2 regions of the Pelotomaculum schinkii genome follow, and region 2 is predicted to be linked to the other one. Evidence: riboswitches for the same ligand, from Rfam matches in the RefSeq annotation. Region 2 holds a riboswitch; the other holds the start of a gene.
The links. Region 2 has a riboswitch for S-adenosylmethionine ahead of metA (homoserine O-acetyltransferase MetA). Riboswitches for the same ligand answer to the same signal wherever they lie in the genome.
Positions count from the first base shown of each region.

Region 1: linked by a shared signal. The riboswitch ahead of Psch_RS03225 (homocysteine biosynthesis protein) and the one ahead of metA (homoserine O-acetyltransferase MetA) in region 2 are both predicted to bind S-adenosylmethionine.

Region 1 is NZ_QFGA01000001.1:665,311-674,933, forward strand. It holds gene Psch_RS03190 (GtrA family protein) at 1-3, opposite strand, end outside; gene Psch_RS03195 (glycosyltransferase family 2 protein) at 24-728, opposite strand; gene Psch_RS03200 (DUF378 domain-containing protein) at 975-1,202, shown strand; gene Psch_RS03205 (hypothetical protein) at 1,346-1,492, shown strand; gene Psch_RS03210 (hypothetical protein) at 1,609-1,872, shown strand; gene Psch_RS03215 (LexA family protein) at 1,867-2,544, opposite strand; gene Psch_RS03220 (gamma-glutamylcyclotransferase family protein) at 2,572-3,258, opposite strand; SAM riboswitch class I at 3,409-3,519, shown strand; gene Psch_RS03225 (homocysteine biosynthesis protein) at 3,621-4,826, shown strand; gene Psch_RS03230 (NIL domain-containing protein) at 5,062-5,463, shown strand; gene Psch_RS03235 (UPF0280 family protein) at 5,466-6,221, shown strand; partial or broken gene Psch_RS03240 (IS200/IS605 family transposase) at 6,720-6,869, opposite strand; gene Psch_RS03245 (hypothetical protein) at 6,844-7,116, opposite strand; gene Psch_RS03250 (ABC transporter permease) at 7,668-9,623, opposite strand, start outside.
Region 2 is NZ_QFGA01000001.1:936,761-946,383, reverse strand. It holds gene Psch_RS04550 (DUF3231 family protein) at 165-1,217, shown strand; partial or broken gene Psch_RS04545 (radical SAM protein) at 1,378-1,668, shown strand; SAM riboswitch class I at 1,863-1,971, shown strand; gene metA (homoserine O-acetyltransferase MetA) at 2,041-2,958, shown strand; gene Psch_RS04535 (homocysteine synthase) at 3,124-4,410, shown strand; gene cysK (cysteine synthase A) at 4,840-5,769, shown strand; partial or broken gene Psch_RS04525 (pyridoxal 5'-phosphate synthase lyase subunit PdxS) at 5,817-5,981, shown strand; gene Psch_RS04520 ((Fe-S)-binding protein) at 6,183-6,833, opposite strand; gene Psch_RS04515 (GTP-binding protein) at 6,835-7,545, opposite strand; gene Psch_RS04510 (ATP-binding cassette domain-containing protein) at 7,574-8,353, opposite strand; gene cysE (serine O-acetyltransferase) at 8,805-9,563, shown strand.

The DNA.
Region 1 (9,623 bases), 270 kb from region 2:
CATCAATTTGTATGCAGGACGTATTATTCAGACCGTGGAGAAAAACTGCTTTTCAAGGCAAACAATTCTTTAAACGCCCTCAAAATCACAGATAACTTGGCCCCGGTCTGCTCTCCTGCCACGCGGGGGAAATGGCTTACCCCCACCTCGGTTATAGTATAGCCTTTGGCTCTGGCTTTGGCTAGTATCTCGGTATCGATTAAGGCGCCCTGTGAAGTAAGGGTAATCTCATCAAATATTTTGCGCCTGTATAGTTTAAAGGCTGAATCAACATCCTTCACGTTGATTTTAAAGAGAGCATTAACGAGAGCCCCCCACAAAAAGGCATTGACCTTGCGCATAAAAGAATCCTGCCGGCAGGTCCTGCGGCCTGAGACGATATCTGCTTCTTCAATAAGAGGCAGAAGTCTGGTAATCTCCTCTATTTTGAACTGGCCATCCCCGTCTGTATAGAAAACCAGCTCCTTGGAGGCATTCTTGAACCCCGTTTGCAGGGCTGCGCCGTAACCCTTGTTGCCGTCGTGGTGAATTACTCTCACCGCGGGGTTTTCTTTGGCCAGGCGTTCTGCAATTTCACCGGTACGATCCCGGCTGCCGTCGTTTACAATAATAATTTCGTAATCATCGGATATCCTGCGTGCAACCTCAATCGCTTCCAACGTTATCCTGGTCACATTTTGTTCTTCGTTATAACAAGGGAAAAATATGGTAATAGGGTACTTCTTCATAATCCTCCCCAATCCTTTGTGTCGTTCACCATATATTACCTTCGACAAAACTATCCGGCATCCTTCTTCCTGAGTTTCCTTAAAAACACTTTTGCTTTAAGTTTGATTTTTTTGAACAATTTTATACGGGATAAACTTAATCTGTTGAAATTATAAACTAATTTACCAGCCATCTTTATTTTAGAAAAGAATAACTTTTTTAATATTTAACATAATAAGGGTATTAAAATTCAGGAGGTGTCAGGTATGGAATGGTTAAACCGCTTGGCTTTGGCTCTGGTCATTATCGGCGCCTTGAACTGGCTGCTGGTGGGAGTCTTTGAATGGGATCTGGTAGCCGCTATTTTTGGGGGCAATACGCTCAGGCAATCTTCTGACTTTAGCCGGTTTATTTATTCGATTGTTGGACTGGCGGGTCTCTACGCAATCTCATTCTTCTTCAAGGAAAACGCGCTGGTGAGAAACAAGCAGTAATTTTCTGCGGATGCGTAATGAAACGCTACAAAAAGAGTACGGCCCCTTACTCCGTACTCTTTATGTTTATTAAAACTCAATGTATAGGACAATTCCGGCCTGGTCATAATTAATACTGGAAACAACAAAAGGAGGATTGAAGAATGACTCCACGTAAAAAAGATAGGGTCCTGGTTCCGGATACTGTAACCGCCCCGGCGGAAGATGAGAATGATCTTTGCTCCGATGCATCTGAAAGTTCTTGCGGATCCTGCCCAAAATCCAGTGACGACAAAAATGCTACCTGCTAGAGACCTTATCTTAAGGTCTCTTTTTTGTCCCCTGGCTTCCTTAACGGGGGTTGTCACCGCAGGAAACTAATGCTATAGTTGGATTAATAAAAATTATTAACTGGGGTGATGTCGTTTTGAACCTCCAAAACAAGGGTTACCTCAACGATTACCGGGTAAACTTCCTAAACAACAGTACAATCATCAGTATCGAAATTACCTGCTGCGGCAAACACATAGGAGAAATGCGGTTTCAAGACGGCGAAAGGAAAAAGTGTCCTCAATGCGGCACGGTCCATACGGTGACTATCCAGCACAACCACTTCCATATACGCCCGGTAAAATCCAATTCCAAAGAACAGACGTACGATGGGGAAATCCTTGAGGAAAAAGCGCTATAATTTTTGGCCGGGCCTTGAAGGCGGAAATTTATAAACACCCGCGTATACCCCTTGAATAACCAGGTTGCTGGAACTTTCCAGCAGCAGATCGGGATAAGACGGGTTGGCGGCTACCAGACGGATATTACCGTCACTGGCCTTGTGAAATACTTTCAGGGTGGTTTCTTCTCCGTTAACCAGAGCGCAAACAATCTGCCCGTCGAAATCCACGTGTGACTGACGGTGGATTAAAACCAGATCGCCTTCATCTATCCCTGCGCCTGCCATTGAATCTCCTTTGACCTGAAGGGCAAAATACTCCTTAACCGCTTTTTGTTGCGGCATTGGGAGCATGCCGATGATATTTTGTTCCGAAAAAACCGGCTGGCCGGCCCGCACGGTACCCAAAACGGCAATACCGGTAAGATCATTAAATATTTCTACATGCTTGTTAAGTGTATTTTTACTTGGAGTATCCTTCTTTGGTTCGTCTACGCCAGGTAGAAAGTATAACACCGGCTTGGCTAAAGCCTCCGACAGCCTCAGCAAGTCGTCGATACCAATTTTGCGTTTTCCCTTCTCATAATAATTAATGGCTGTGGCCGTAAGCCCCAGCTTGGCCCCCAGTCCGGCCTGGGAAAGGAATTTTTCTTCCCTGGCTTTTTTAATTTTGGCCCCGATTTCAACAAACATCTAAAACCGCCCCATCTATACGCAATCTTAATCAATAGTAGGCATGGCTGATACCTGCCGCAGGTACTTTTGAGGGAAGCCAAAGAACTGCCCGCCGGCAACCATCTTTTGAAGATACTGCCGGGATGGAAACAGCATACTGTGCCACTTGAACACAGATGACTCCACACACATCGTACCGACCGCTCCTTCCACCGGTATCCTGATTTTCACCTCTCCCGCTGCGAGAGCCTTTTGCCTTGATTCCATATGGTACACTGCTCCCCACACCTCGCCATCAGAGGATCTGCTTAAATTTGCCACACCCCCGCCGGCGCTCCCGGTTTTGCTGTCATCAAAGGTCAGGTGGTAGCCCTTAAGGCATCCCCTCATCAAAAAATGCACGCCTGGCGATGAACGATATAGTTCAGGTTCGAGCTCCGGTCCATAGGCAAAATAAAGGCAGTCCTCTCCCGCCAGCAGCGGCAGTTGACCGGCAATGAGGTCGTCAATTTCCTGCCTGTTCTGGTGGACGCTAAAAAACCTGCGTTCTGCAAGCGGCTTCACCTCGTCACCGGCAAAAGAGCGGATTTTTCCGCCCAGAGCCAGTACGCCCATTGCCTCCTCCAGTTCTTTAACCTGCAGCTTCGAACGGTTTAATATAGTTTGGAAAGTCAGGGCATTATCCGCTTCCCTGATAACGCAGAGGACCAACAAATTCCTGTCCAGCGCCAAACGAATTCCCCTCCCACTTCAAGTAGAACTTCCCCAATCAAATATTAATAACTTCTACCTCGCCGGGGTTAAATCCTTTTCTAAAACACATACCTATTGACATAAGCTGGTTCAATTGATAGACTAATACACAGTAACTTAATACCTTTGCTCTTATCCGGAGTGGTGGAGGGACTGGCCCAATGAAGCCCGGCAACCTTGGGATTACCCCAAAAAGGTGCTAATTCCTGCAGAAGATCTTTTTCTTCTGACAGATAAGGGGGAAAGCGTTGACTTAGACTTTCTAGCCCCTTCTGTCTTAGAAGGGGTATTCTTATTAAGGACGGCAAGAGCAATGTTTAAACCGGGAGGGACGTGGAACAATGGCAATCGAAAAGACTTACGCCGAAATTAATGAAAAGATTAAGTCCGGTAAAGCGGTTGTACTAACTGCCGAAGAAGTAATCGGCCTGGTTGAAGAAAAAGGACTTACCGAAGCAACCCGGCAGGTAGATGTGGTCACCACCGGAACATTTGCCCCCATGTGTTCTTCCGGTGTATTTCTTAATTTCGGTCATTCCAAGCCCAAGATGAAGATGCAAAAAGTTTGGCTTAACGGTGTCCCGGCCTACTCCGGAATAGCTGCTGTCGACGCCTATCTTGGCGCAACGGAACTTCCCGAGGACGACCCCTGCAACAACAATTATCCTGGTGAATTCCGGTACGGGGGCGGGCATGTAATCCAGGACCTGCTAATGGGTAAAAAGGTCAAACTGGAAGCCACCTCCTACGGTACCGACTGCTACCCACGCCGTGAGCTCGAGACTTATATAAACCTGGACGATATTAACGAAGCGACCCTTTTTAATCCACGCAACTCCTACCAGAACTACAATTGCGGGGTTAACTTGAGCAACCGGGTTATTTATACCTATATGGGAGTATTGAAACCGAATCTGGGCAACGCACATTACTGCAGCGCCGGGCAGCTCAGCCCGCTTTTAAATGACCCCTACTTTTTAACCATAGGCATGGGGACCAAGATCTTCCTGGGGGGCGGGATCGGGTATGTGGCCTGGAACGGCACCCAGCATTTCCCCGAAATTCAAAAAGACGCTGCAGGAAACAGCTACGGACCGTCCGGCGGAACTCTCTCGGTTGTAGGCGATTTAAAACAAATGGAAGCCAACTGGTTGCTTGGGACCAGCTTCCTTGGTTACGGCGCTACCCTTTCCGTAAGCATAGGCATACCCATTCCCATCTTGAACGAAGAAGTGATGCGCTGCGTATCGGTCAGTGACCGCGACCTCTATGCCCCCATTGTCGATTACGGTGAAGCTTACGGCCAGCGGTTGCCCAGCGACTTGGGCTTCGCCAGCTATGCCGAGCTGAAGTCGGGAACCATCACCGTCAACGGCAAAAAAATTCCTACGGCTCCCCTGTCCAGCTATCCCAAAGCCAGGGAAATCGCCGCTATCCTCAAGGAATGGATCTGCAAAGGTGACTTTCTCCTGACCGAACCGGTAAAGCTGCTCCCTTCCTACCGGGACGGCATCCAATCCAAGAAGCTGGAAATCAGGGGGCTGTAGCAAACAATGCTGCACTGAAAAGGAAGCAAGGGGACGGTTCTTTTGCTTCCTACCCTGAAAACAAATGTACAACTTTTCAGCCCATAGAGAGAATCTAAAAAATGCAGGATCGAATTCATGCGCACAAATGCAACATTGTCCGGCGCCGGCGCGCCGTGTGCGATTGAAACCGCGCCTGCATCGAAAGCACCGCTACAGCCCCTGGAGGTATGATATCTGCAAAGGAGTGAACGGCATGGCGCCGAATAAAATAATCCTGCGGTTTGGTGAGAACACATCTGATCAGCCGATTATTTACCGTCTGGTCAAGGACTACGACCTGGTCATCAATATCCTCAAGGCCAACGTCAACCCCAATAAAGAAGGGACGATGGTTTTGGAACTTACCGGGGAAAAATACGAAGAGGGGCTGGGCTACCTGCGAGACCAGGGAATCAGAGTGCAGCCGCTTGCTGAAGAAGTCTTCCGCAACGAGGACAGATGCATTAGTTGCGGAGCGTGTACGGGTATCTGCCCCACCGGCGCCCTGAGCCTGGAAAGGCCTTCCATGGAAGTAAAGTTCGACAGCGATAACTGCATCGTCTGTCAGCTGTGTGTCAAAGTCTGTCCGCTAAAAGCAATGGAGGTCAGGTTTTAGATTTGGAGTACCTGAAGCGTACTTACCGGACTTTATTCCGCCAGGACGACCTGGTCCATTTCCAGGTAGTGGTGCGCCAGACCGACCTGGATATTGGGGTGCGCCGGGAGAGGTTTTCCCCTGAATTAGCGAACTGGGTGGAAAAGCTGCTCAGGGAACTCCGGGAGCCTTTTGAAGTATATACTAAGAAACACCCGGCTTTTCTTCATTCACTAGTACCGTGTGCACCTCTGTCCGGCGCCCCGCCCATCGCCGTCGACATGGCGCAAGCGGCTCGCCTGGCCGGGGTAGGCCCGATGGCCGCCGTGGCCGGAGCTTTTGCCCAGTACATCGGTAGGGCACTGGCCAGACGGTCAAAGGACTTCATTGTTGAAAACGGCGGGGACATCTACCTGCGCAGCACCCGCCGGCGCAAGATAGGTATTTTTGCCGGGGCCTCCCCCCTGTCAAACCGTATTGCCCTTGAAATCAAACCGGAGGATACTCCAATAGGTATCTGCACTTCTTCAGGCACTGTGGGCCCTTCCCTCAGTAAGGGCTGCGCGGACGCCGCCGTGATCCTCTCACCTTCCGCCATCCTGGCCGACGCCGTGGCCACGGCAGCCGGCAACATGGTCCAAGATAGCGGTGATGTTCAGACGGCAGCCGAATTCGCCACAGCAATCGAAGGGGTCACCGGGGCGGTTATCATAAAGGACGACCGCCTGGCCGCCTGCGGCAAGTTAAAGCTTGTTCCCCTTGTATCTAATAGCCAATAATAAGTTTAATCTAACAATTCAAGAAACAAGCCAAGAATAGTCCACGCAATTGTGCCATATAATAGCATTCTTCTTTTTGTTTTTTGATCAATACTTTTTTCGGTGGAAATATTTTTTGTAGATAAAGTATAGCTGAGACAACTAAAAACCCTGTTATTAATTCTAATAGTATATATCCAATTAGCATTAACACAGTCGTAGTCATAATAATTCAATCCCCTCCTTATATTTTATAAAGAGAGTGTAAATACTAATCTGTTCGCCGTTCGGACTGTGTATACCTGCCAGTTGGTTTAGTGCGTCGTAATCAAACAGTGTAACATGTTATTGCTTCTGTAAGCTTCCAGGGTCATCCGTCAAAACAGGTGTTACCAATCATGACCACCCGCTCAGCGGGTGGTTTGCTCTAGCCCTATAAGGGCTTGGGGCTAGGCTGAGCCTCAAGGCTCGCTGAAAGTTCCGCCAGCCGCACACCATTTCAAACTACCCCTAAAGGGGTTATTTTTTCTTGTTTTTGTCTACTGGCTCACCCGTAAACGGGTCTATATATTCTTTTAGACTCAGCTGGTATGCTACAATGTCTTCTTGTAGTTGCTTTCTTATATATTGTTCTATCGCCTTTTTATTGCGTCCTACTGTGTCTACATATGTAACCGGGCGTCGCGTTCCATTCTTTCCAGCAGGTCGGCGGTATCCTCATATGCGGGTAACAGAGGGCTTGTCGAATCTCCATCTGACTAACCTTAAAATCAAGGTGTCGCCTGTCTTGCCGCCTTTGGGAGCGAATTTGCCGGTCGGACTGTTCCAGCAGTTCTTTGACCGCAGTTGAAACCTCAACGCTAATCTGGCTCCCATTGGCGAGTTTATATGAAATTGTAACTAATGGCTTGTCCATTATTTTTTCCTCCCGTTCATCATGTTTGCGGATTGCTCCACAGACTATGGCTGATGAACGGAGAGGGCGGGGAACGGCAGCCGGGGCAGTAAACAGGCCCGGCCCGGACTTCGGGCCAAGTTGGCCCGAAGTTACAAGATACTTTGCTGTCGGCTGGCTAAATTAAGCCCTTATGTTTCCATAGCGGCTTGATGTGCTGTTTTGAAATACAGTAATAACAAAACACGGCAACGTCCTCCTTTCACGCCGCCGTGTCCCGAAAAAGGGCGCAGTTTATCAAGCCCTCCGATATACAGAGAACGGCGGTTTTGATTTTCAAAACCGCCGTTCCTCAATGGTATATCTTTTTATGGCATAACGAACCCCCGCCGAACAACGGTTTTTTTCTTTTTCCGCTTGCGCGGCGGGTTTTTTTGCCGTATTTTATTGTGGTACAACTTCGGGCCAACTTGGCCCGAAGTTAAATCGTCTTTGGAAACGATTGCGAATCACTTGAACCCAATCACGCAGATGTTTTTTTGGCTTTCTATCAAGTCAATATCGGTTTTGAATCAAGTCATGTCATCCCGAAGCGCGTCAATAATATTTTCTCTTTTTATCTTGCTAATGGCATACAGCATTGTAATGAACACCACAAAGAGCACGCTGAACACGCTGATTCCGATACTGCCCCACGGGAACACAAAATCGATATTGTCCGCCCCGCCGACGACCATCCCTTTGTAAATCAGCCAAGAAGAGATTGCCGCTATGGGAAGCCCGAAGAGCAACGTCCTCATGCCATAAAAGACACACTCGAAATTCATCATCTTTTGGAAATCGCGTTCAGACATCCCCACAGAGCGGAGCATGGCAAGCTCCCGCCGGCGCAGCTTGATATTCGTGGAAATCGTGTTGAACACATTGGCAACCGCAATCAGCGAAATCATAATGATAAAAGTATAAGCGAACACGTTGACAATGAATATGATATTGCGGTTCTCATCAAGAAATTTATTGAGATTGTACAGGTTGTACTCGGCTGTTGTAATTCCCGCACCCTGAATCATCGCTTCCATTTTAGCCACCGATTGCGAGGGATTCTTTGACCGAAAGGTCAAGCCCTTAATAACCACATGGGTATCGGGGGTTTCAAACTTCTCTTTGAGCGAATAGGGGACCATCACCCTAAAAAAGATCGGATTCTTTGACCCGGAGTTTTCTAGGATCGGGAGTGTATCAGGCGGCACGGTCTCGACAAACGTAATGCTTACGTTTTGCCCCTGTTCCATCTTCGGCTTGCCATTTGTTTCGGGAGCGATGGTAAAATTCATGGAAGAACTCTTGAACATATCAATAAACTCGTCAACCTCATGCTCCCGATTGGCTTTCATGTGGCTTGTCAGTTTGGCAACGGCGATCATTTTCACATTTTGCCCGGTATATTCCTCTGCGGGCAAGCCCAAGCCTTTGATAATATTCAGATAGGCGCTGTCCTCAAGAAACTGGATTTCCATTGGCAGATTAACCGTTTCGTCCGGCGAATGTGAACCCGCGTATTCCCAGTAATAGTCTGAAAGATCGCTTGCTTTGGCAGCGCATGAATACTTCATAAGCGCTTGATACGAGCTTTCGTAAACACCGTCGGCGGTTTTTAGTTTGTCGTAAAGCGGCAACATTTCGCTATCGTCCATGTCCTGCGTGGCAAAACCGATGTCATAGGTAGTACACACTGCTGCCCGCTCCGAAAACTGTTGCAAATACGTTACAAAAGCACTAGCCGATATAAACAGCACGACGCTTAAAACAAGTGATAGCACAATGCTGCGATAGCGTCTCTTGTTTCTCTTAAAGTTCTTTAACGCAAGAGTACCTTCCAAGCCGTAAATGCGCTCCGCGAGCTTTGAAGTTTTCACGGCTTTGGATTCGATTTTGACCTCGTTCGTCTGGCGAATACTCTCCATCACGGGAGTGCTTGCGGCCTTCCTGGCCGGGATATAGGCCGAAATCAGAATTGTAACCATGCTGACCGCCGCCGCAACGACAATCGCGGGGGCGGACACCGTCAAGGTTAAAGGTACGGCGCTGTAGGCAATGCTCCCGAAATTCCTGGCGACAACTGAAATCACAATCCCGATGCTGCCTATGCCAACGATAACGCCAATCGGTATACCGACCGCACCGATACAAAGCCCCTCAAACAGCACCGAATTTCGCAGCTGCCTCGCTGTGGCTCCCACCGACGAGAGAATCCCGAACTGGCGTGTGCGTTCGTTCAGCGAGATGGTGAATGCGTTATAAATCAGAAAAATCGAGCCTATCATGATGATGGCGACCACAATGCCGCCAACCGCGTACAGAAGCGCGTTGAACACGTTATTGTCGGAAAGGCCCATGAAGCGCAACACATTATCGTTAAAGACGTAAGCTTGGGTTCCGGCTGTGCTGCTTGCGTAAGCGTGAACCCCACGCGGGTTTTTAAGCGTAACAAATATGCTGAAGTTGTCCGCTTTGTCTTGTGTATCTGC
Region 2 (9,623 bases):
TATCCCTGTTGGTTAAATCTCGGCTGCTACCGGAAGCCTCCTAGGTCATCTGGGTTTGCGGGTCCAAATACAAATAACGCATAATAGCTACAGACAACGGCAAAATAAGTAAAGAAAAAAATATAGCTATTGACTTACATCACGGTGGGAGGATGGCCCATTAAATGGAAACACCTTTAATAGGTAGTAGTAACATTATTAATGAAGAACCTTTTTGTTGTTACCCTGGATTAAATTCATCGGAAATCGGTAACCTTTGGAACACATATCTGAATGTCGATATGGTTTCCGTCTTCGTAAAACACCTTTCCCGGCACGTTGAGGATAGTGATATTAAACCTTTAGTTGAAGAAGCCGTCCAGTTATATGAGCAGAGGGCAAAAGACATTAGAAATATCATGGAACAGGATAACTTACCACAACCGGTAGGTTTTACTGCAGAAGATATTAACCTAGGGGCGCCTCGTCTCTATTCCGATATCTTCTGTATTTACTATTTATTTTGTCTTGAAAGATTTATTATGCCCAGAAATACCCTTACATGGGGGCTATTAACCCGTTCTGATGTAAGGGAGGTCTTCAATAAGAGTATCGTCTCGTCTATGGAGTATTTTGACAAGGTTACTAACACCCTGCTTTCTAAGGGCCTTTATATCAGGTATCCTAATGTTACTATTTCTAAAGTAACTGATTTTGTTAAAAAACAAAACTTCTTAACCGGGTTCCTCGGCATGAAGAGACCTTCTCTCGCTCAAGAGATTGCTACGTCTTTTCACATAGTTTTCTTAAACTCCGTGGGGAAGAATCTTATGACCGGGTTCAGGCAGGTAGCCAAGTCGAAGCAGGTTAGGAATTACATTGAAAGAGGTATAAAACTTTCAGATAAAATAATGGGCATATTTAGCGCTCATTTAAGAGAAGAAGATATTCCTGTCCCCATGTTTTGGGACGCTATGGTGACAGACTCAATTGAACCTCCCGTTTCGGATAAATTGATGATGTTTCACATCGGATTGATAAGTACCTGCGGTGCAATGGAATATGCTTATCTTATGACCTTGAACTTTAGACATGACCTCAAGGCGAAGTATCTTCTTATCATGACTGAAGCCGGAGACTTTGCAGAGGACGGAACAAATATTATGATAGACAACAGCTGGTTTGAGGAGCCGCCACGTCTTGTTGATAGGAAGAAGCTTATAAATAAAATACACTGAGTTACTACTTTAATAACCTGCTTACAAAATACACATTGCAGATGGAACAGTACTAGACATGATAATGGGCATGGCTCAAAGCCGGATACATGGAAGAAGGCAAATTCCATCTACTGATTTCGGCACACCTCAGGGCGGGTTATGCAAAGCTTCGCATAAGGTGGAGTTATCAGTCCACAATCACCTGATTAAAAAGCATCCTTGCTTCAACGGAGAAGCCCACCATAAATACGGAAGGATTCACCTGCCGGTCAGCCTGTCCTGCAACATCCAGTGCCGCTTCTGCAAGCACGGTTTCAATAAGTGGGAAAAAAGGCCCGTGGTATGCCGTGCGGTTCTCACGCCGGAGGAGTCCCTGGATAAGGTAAGCCAGGCTCTGGAACTCTGCCCGAGATAACGGTAGTTGGCCATAGCTGGTCCCGGGGACCCTCTCGCTACTGACCAGTCACTCCTCCAAAAAACCTCAGACCACTTACAGGGTGACATTTTCTCAGAAATATTTCAGGGTGACATTATCACAGAATGAACACACACCTCCTAAAAAAGTTATTGACAAACCTTGATAAAAGCAATAAAATAAATCTCAATTAATAACACTAATGAAATATCATTAGTAGGAATTCAATCGATAATTTAATATTAGGACTCTTATCCAGAGAGGTGGAGGGACTGGCCCGATGAAGCCCGGCAACCGGTATTTTGTTAAAAATACAGCGGTGCCAATTCCTGCAATGGAAACATTGAGAGATGAGAGAGAGATTATGCCAAATTTATCCTCTTTCATTAGGAAAGAGGATTTTTAATTTTGAAAGGGGTGTGTTAGGTGCCTATTAATATTCCTGATGATCTTCCATCATCAGAGATTTTAAATAATGAAAACATTTTCGTTATGAATGAAGAGCGTGCAGTCCACCAGGATATAAGACCGCTCAGTATTGTTTTGTTAAACCTGATGCCCAACAAAATCACAACTGAAACACAGATACTAAGACATTTGAGTAATTCACCTTTGCAGGTGGATGTAACTCTACTGCACCCGGAAACTCATTCTTCAAAGAATACCCCTAGGGAACATTTACTTAAGTTCTATGAAAAATTTGAAGAGATCAAAGAAAAGAAATTCGACGGTATGATCATAACCGGCGCCCCCGTTGAACAGATGGATTATGAGGGGGTTGATTACTGGCCGGAGTTGGTCAAGATTATGGAATGGAGCCTGCACCATGTATACTCAACATTTCACATATGCTGGGGAGCGCAGGCCGGGTTATACCACCATTTTGGTGTTCCCAAGTATCAACTTCCGGCAAAGATGTTTGGTGTTTTTCCCCATGTAGTAAACAAAAAGAATATCAGGCTGCTCAGGGGATTTGATGATATTTTCTTTGCACCCCACTCAAGACACACAGAAGTGAGAAGAGATGACATTGAGAAAGTAAAAGAGCTGGAAATACTGTCTGAATCAAGAGAGTCTGGTGTTTATATAGTGTCATCTAAAGGTGGCCGCCAAATTTTTGTTATGGGACATTCGGAATACGACCCACTATCATTGAAATCAGAGTATGACCGGGATGTGGCAAAAGGGCTTCCAATTAATATTCCCAAAAATTATTTTCCGGATGATGATCCGGAAAAGACACCTGTCGTAAAGTGGAGGGGTCATGCCAACCTGCTGTTTTCAAACTGGCTCAATTATTACGTATATCAGGAAACACCTTATAACATAAACGAAATTGGATAAAGGAGGTTTTTGAGAATAAATCATATGGCTATGCGGGTGAAGGGAGAGTGTTGTTATCATATTATACTGAGGTTAAGACGTATGTCTCTAATTTGAGGAAAATACTTAATAATTATGGTTTATGATAGTATGTCTTAAAGATATTATTAACGAGGAGAGATAAAAGTGAGCAATAAGAAACTAAGTTTTGAAACACTACAAGTGCATGCAGGGCAGGAAGAGCCGGATTCGGCAACAAGAGCAAGAGCAGTCCCAATTTATCAAACAACATCGTATGTCTTTGAAGATGCAGATCACGCTGCAGATCTGTTCAATTTAAGAAAGCCGGGAAATATCTATACCAGAATTATGAATCCGACTCAGGATGTTTTTGAAAAAAGAATTGCAGCATTGGAAGGCGGCGTTGGCGCACTGGCAGCATCATCAGGGTCGGCGGCAATCTTATATGCTATTCTTAATGTTGCCAGTGCAGGTGACGAAATAGTTGCTGCAAGTACCTTATATGGCGGAACCTATGAGCAGTTTTCAGTTACCTTGAGAAAATTGGGAATTAATGTAATCTTTGTTGATCCTGATGATCCGGAAAACTTCAGAAAAGCTATCACTGATAAGACAAAGGCACTTTATGGTGAAACTATCGGAAACCCCAGAATAAATGTTTTGGATATTGAAGCTGTTGCCAAAATAGCTCACGAGAACAAATTGCCGCTTATTGTTGACAGTACTTTTACAACCCCATACCTCCTCAGACCTATAGAATACGGTGCGGATGTAGTCGTTCATTCCGCTACTAAATTCATTGGCGGGCATGGCACTACCATTGGAGGAGTCATAGTTGACGGTGGCAAATTCGACTGGGCGGGAAGCGGTAGATTCCCCGATTTCACCACGCCGGACAAGAGTTATGGTGGTATTAGATATGCACAGGACTTAGGGGCACGGGCGTACATTTTAAAAGCAAGAGTGCAGCTTTTAAGAAATACAGGCGCGGCAATTAGTCCATTCAGTGCATTCTTATTCCTGCAAGGGCTGGAATCTTTATCTCTACGAATTGAAAGACATGTTGCCAACACCAGAAAAATTGTAGAATATTTAAGCCGGCATCCCAAAGTTTCCTGGATTAATTACCCTGAACTAGAAGGAAGCCAGTATTATCCCCTGGCAAAAAAATACCTGCCAAAAGGCGCAGGTTCAATATTTACCTTTGGGATAAAAGGTGGAGTGGCAGCGGGAAAGAACTTTATTAATAGTTTAAAACTGTTCTCTCTGTTGGCCAATGTTGGGGACGCCAAGTCACTTGTCATTCACCCGGCAAGTACAACTCACGCGGAACTGGATGAGGAAGAGCAAAAAGCTGCTGGTATTACCCCGGATTTGGTAAGACTTTCAATCGGGATCGAAGGCGTCAATGATTTAATCGATGATTTGGAGCAAGCGCTTGCTAAAGTATAAATTTCAATAATAAAGGATAAAACTGCTAACTGGTTAATCAAGGGCTGTGTCTCATTAATTATGAGATACGGCCTTTTTTATAAGCAACTGGTTGAATAAACATGTTGCTCGTGGAATGACCGGATATCAAGAGGTACAGGAAAGTATTCGCCACAAAAATTCTCTTATACAGCTATTGACTGAAGTTATTGTATGTGATATAAAATTAGTATTCATATAATAATACTATGTTTTGGATGTTGCTATATTTTTAGGATTCAAATCGTAAGAGGAATGGCAGACATGACAGTTCTGATCGTTTGCGCCGACCGGTGTGTACACCAATTTGCACCAGCGCTAAACGAAGGAAAAGAACTTTCAGGAGCAAAAATTTTAACAAATTAAATTTAACAAATTAAATAAGTAAAAAACACAGGAGGCAGATGAAACATGGCTAAAATTGCAAATAACCTTACGGAGTTAATCGGCAGGACCCCATTACTCAGGTTGCAGCGAGTTGCGGCCGGGTTGGAAGCAGAAGTAGTTGTTAAAGTGGAAGGCCTTAACCCCGCCGGCAGCGTCAAGGACCGTATCGGCTACAGCATGATTAAAGACGCGGAAGACAAAGGCTTGCTCAACAAGGATAGTGTTATTATTGAACCTACCAGCGGTAATACGGGGATAGCCCTTGCTTTTGTAGCCGCGGCCAGGGGATACCGCTTAATCCTGACCATGCCGGACACAATGAGTATAGAAAGACGCAGCCTCTTAAAAGCCTACGGCGCTGAACTGGTCCTGACCCCCGGGTCAGACGGCATGAAAGGCGCTATCCGCAAGGCCGAGGAACTTGCCGCCCAAATCCCCAATTCCTTTATTCCCCAGCAGTTTAAAAACCCGTCCAACCCGGCCATTCACCGCGCCACGACTGCCGAAGAGATCTGGAACGACACAGACGGCAAGGTGGATATTGTGGTCGGCGGGGTAGGTACCGGCGGGACCATCACTGGTGTGGGAGAAGTTATTAAGTCCCGTAAACCAGACTTCAAGGTGGTAGCAGTGGAACCATTTGACTCGCCGGTGCTTTCCGGGGGAAATCCGGGACCGCATAAGATACAGGGAATTGGCGCCGGCTTTGTACCGGATGTATTGGATTTAAAGCTTGTCGATGAGATATTTAAAGTCAAAAATGAAGAGGCTTTTGAAATTGGCCGTCGTTTAGCCAGGGAAGAAGGACTTTTAGTGGGGATTTCTTCGGGTGCCTCTGCTTTTGCCGCCATCCAGCTTGCGAAAAGACCCGAGAATAAAGGCAAACTTATTGTAGCAATATTACCTGACACAGGTGAACGTTATTTGAGCACACCACTCTTCCAGGAGCCGTAATAACCGGTTAAGCATAAGTTGGGGGGATACGAACGGGAGGGTTATAGTTGGTAGAAAACGGGACCTTGACCTTGAAAAAAGGCTTGGCCGAAATGTTCAAAAATGGTGTGCTCATGGATGTCACCTCACCCGAACAGGCCAAAATTGCCGAGGAGGCCGGAGCCTGCGCCGTAATGGCGCTGGAGAGGGTTCCGGCCGATATCCGGGCGGCGGTGTGCCCGCATGGCACCGGCCAGGGCCAAGGCCATTGTCGCAGCCACCACCCATTACAACGACCCACATGTTTTGCCCGAAGTTTCCCGCGACCTGGGCGAGGCCATGCATGGTCTTTGAAAGTGTTGTTTTCCAGGTTTGAAGATGATAAGAAGCTGTTCACAAAGGAATGGCTTCTTATCATCTGTAGTTGTGCTTCACTAATCCATACCGGCCAGAATGCGGATATCTTCGATACGCACATGCATGCCGCAGCTCTTTTGTAAAATCATGTTAATAAGTCCGGTATGGTTTAAAGCCATCATACAAAAGCCCGGTAGAAAAGTGACCCGGCAACCAAAGGCGGGTTCCCTGGTTACTCTGTTGGCAATTCCCTCAAACCCAATCATATGATAAGCGTTAACGTCCTTGACTTCTTGTTCCCTGGAGTACTTGGGACCGACCACCCAAGTATATAAAAGCCCGGTGACTTTTTCCGCCTTGATGACCTTCAGTACATGCGGTATCGGGCAACCGGCCCCCATCGGGCGGCCGAGGACCAGGTCACCTTTTTGGATATTCATTTTTTCTACCAAATCTGAACGGAAAGGCAGGACAATTTTACGGGCTGAGATTTCACCCGGCAGAGGGCCCAGTACAAAATCGTAAGGATGGCCCAAAATATCTTTACCCGTATAAATTGCTTCACTTGAATGTTCAGACTGCCGGCACGTTTGCCTGTCACTGTAAAAAGGGCAGTCGTTATAATTTTTCTGTCCTGTATTGATCATGCGCAGAAAGCTTTTACAGCTGCTTTCACCACATAGCCCGCAGTTTTTCCCCGGCGGAAGCCAAGACTCCAGTGGCGGCATATCATTCACCTCGGTACAGGTATTCGGCAGTTTGACCATCCAGTTTCTGGATGATGCCAAAGTGATGCTTCCAGCCAATTTCTTTTTTGCCAATACAGATGGTACAGGTTCCAAGAGGCGGGTTACCCTTGAGGAGCAGGTTTTCCTCCTCAATATCCGGTGAATCTTTAATCAAAGCATACAGGTGGTGCAGGGAAGTACCCTGCAGGGCGTTTGTTTCCATTAGAATGACCCCGGGGTGGACCTCCTTGATTTTCTGGGTCATCACTTCCCGTTCGGCCTGGCTGATCAGGTCAATTTTGGTAACGATGGCTATGTCCGCGAGGCTTACCATGGCGCCCATTTTTTCCGGGGTGTGGATGCCGGAAATTGAGCTGAGCACGACCACGCCCAGACCCTGGTTCAGGTAGGGCGAACAGCGGAGGCATAGACCTGCGCTTTCTATAATTAACAGGTCCGAGTAGTTAGAGGCCGCCCACTCGATAGCGTCAGCCATAATCATAACACCGGCATGGTCGGGACACAGGTCGCCGGAATACCATTTCCTGGTTATGATATTGAATTCTTTTCGCAATTCGATATCCTCAAAGGCTTTTACCACGTCAATTTTTAAAAAAGCAATACGCATTTCACCCTGCAGTCGCCTGACAATCTGTTTCACCAGCGCAGTTTTACCGGCTGAGGGGGGCCCGGCGATAACCAGAAGTTTCAAAAAAAGGCACCTCCACTAATCTTAAGTATTACGCGAAATTTACTGCAATAAGTTCTTTGGTAATCATTTTTCCTGCTCTTAATTTCTCTCTGATGATATCTACCCTATCATCAAGTTCGAGCAGGTTGTGCGCAGCTTTAACCTCCAGGTCGCTGCGGTGGATGATTCTTTTGACCGCCCCGTTCTCCATGATGATGCGCTTTTGGGTTAACAGGGCAATGACCGGGTCGTGGGTCACGAAAACAACTATTTTCCCGGTATCCTGAATCATTCTGACGACCTCACGCTTGAAAATCCCGGCGTTCTCGATTTCATCCAGCAGGATTACAGGAGCAGCGCCAATTAACATGGCGTCGGCCACCAAAAGGGATCTGGTTTGTCCGCCGGACAGGACGGTAACTCTGCTATCTTTTTCGATTTTTTCTCCTGTAAACTTGTTGGCCAGGTCTATGGTTTCATAGACAACCATATGATCATGAATTCCACGGGCACGGGCATGGATCCCCAAAAACTCTTCAGTTGAGACGTCTGCAAAACATTTGGTATTTTGCGTAATCATGGCGATTGGCTTAAGAGAGGGATTGCTTCTGACATCATCACCGGGAACCTGGCCGTTGACCAGCAAGCGGCGCTTGGTAGAGGTATCCCCCTGGGCAAGAAGCTCGATGTCGGTTATAAAAGCAGTTTTACCGCTGCCGGTAGGGCCGACGATCGATATGGTTTCTCCGGCAGCAAGCGTAATTTGATCAAATTTTTCTCTTAACCCTCTTTTATCCAAACCGGGAAGAATTGTTATTTCGTTTATCAACTGTCTCGCTCCTTTCATCTTCGTCTCTGTAAAATATGTATTTTTTATACATTTGTGTTCTGTAATGCCCACAATATTTGGTGGTAATATATACATCCAGCGGTATCATTTGAAATAGATGTTATAAAACGTAATTATTGCGGCCTATTGCTTGTTTTTGTCAATTAAGGTAGTAGATATTAACATAATTGGTACCTTCTTTTCTGCACTCCTGTGAGTGCTAACCACGGTGACTTTTTTATTGTGGCGAGCATTATTGTAGTTGACAAAAACCTAGTACTTTAATATGATTAAAGTATACTTTTTCAATTAGGTTACTAAACTAACCATATATTTCCGTCGCAGGCCGACCTACCACTCAAGATAAGGATCGACTGCCGGAATAATTATTATTAAATCAATCTAAATAGTGTGATTATTTTCAACTATCTCACTTGGGAGGATGACAGCTATGTTTAGCCGGCTTAGAAAGGACATAAGTGCAGTAATGGAACGGGATCCTGCCGCAAAATCAACACTGGAAGTAATTCTTTGCTACCCTGGTTTGCACGCCCTGTTGATATACAGGGTAGCGCACGCCTTTTATCAGAGGCGCTGGTTTGTTACGGCCAGGTTGATTTCCCAGTTTGGGCGCTTTTTGACCGGGATAGAAATCCACCCTGGAGCGAAAATAGGGGAGGGCCTTTTCATTGACCACGGTTCGGGCGTGGTTATTGGCGAAACCGCTGAAATCGGCAATAACGTTACCCTATACCAGGGTGTCACTCTGGGGGGCACGGGTAAAGAAAAGGGCAAGAGGCATCCAACCATAGGCGATAACGTTGTAGTAAGTTCGGGCGCCAAAGTTTTAGGTTCCTTTACCGTTGGTGATAACGTTAAAATTGGCGCCGGATCGGTTGTTCTAAAAGCCATTCCACCGGACAGTACAGTTGTGGGGGTACCTGGTAGGGTGGTAGTTCAAAATGGGAAAAAGGTATTAGATGAAAAAAGAAGCGGGGAAAAAGAAATTGACCTGCGTCACGACCTGCTCCCCGACCCGGTAGCAGACGTGCTCTCTTGTCTGCAATTAAATATTGAAAAGTTGGAGAAACGTGTCCTGGAACTGGAGCGCCAGAATATCCAGCTCTCTGCGCAGCGCTTCAGACAGATTGAGGATAATCCGGCAGACCACGGCGAAGAACGTTTGGCCGGCAGCGGGCGTTCGGCATAATAAAGCTAAATATTGCCGGGCGGAAATGATCCGCCAAAGCAGAATAGTTGCTATGTGCTG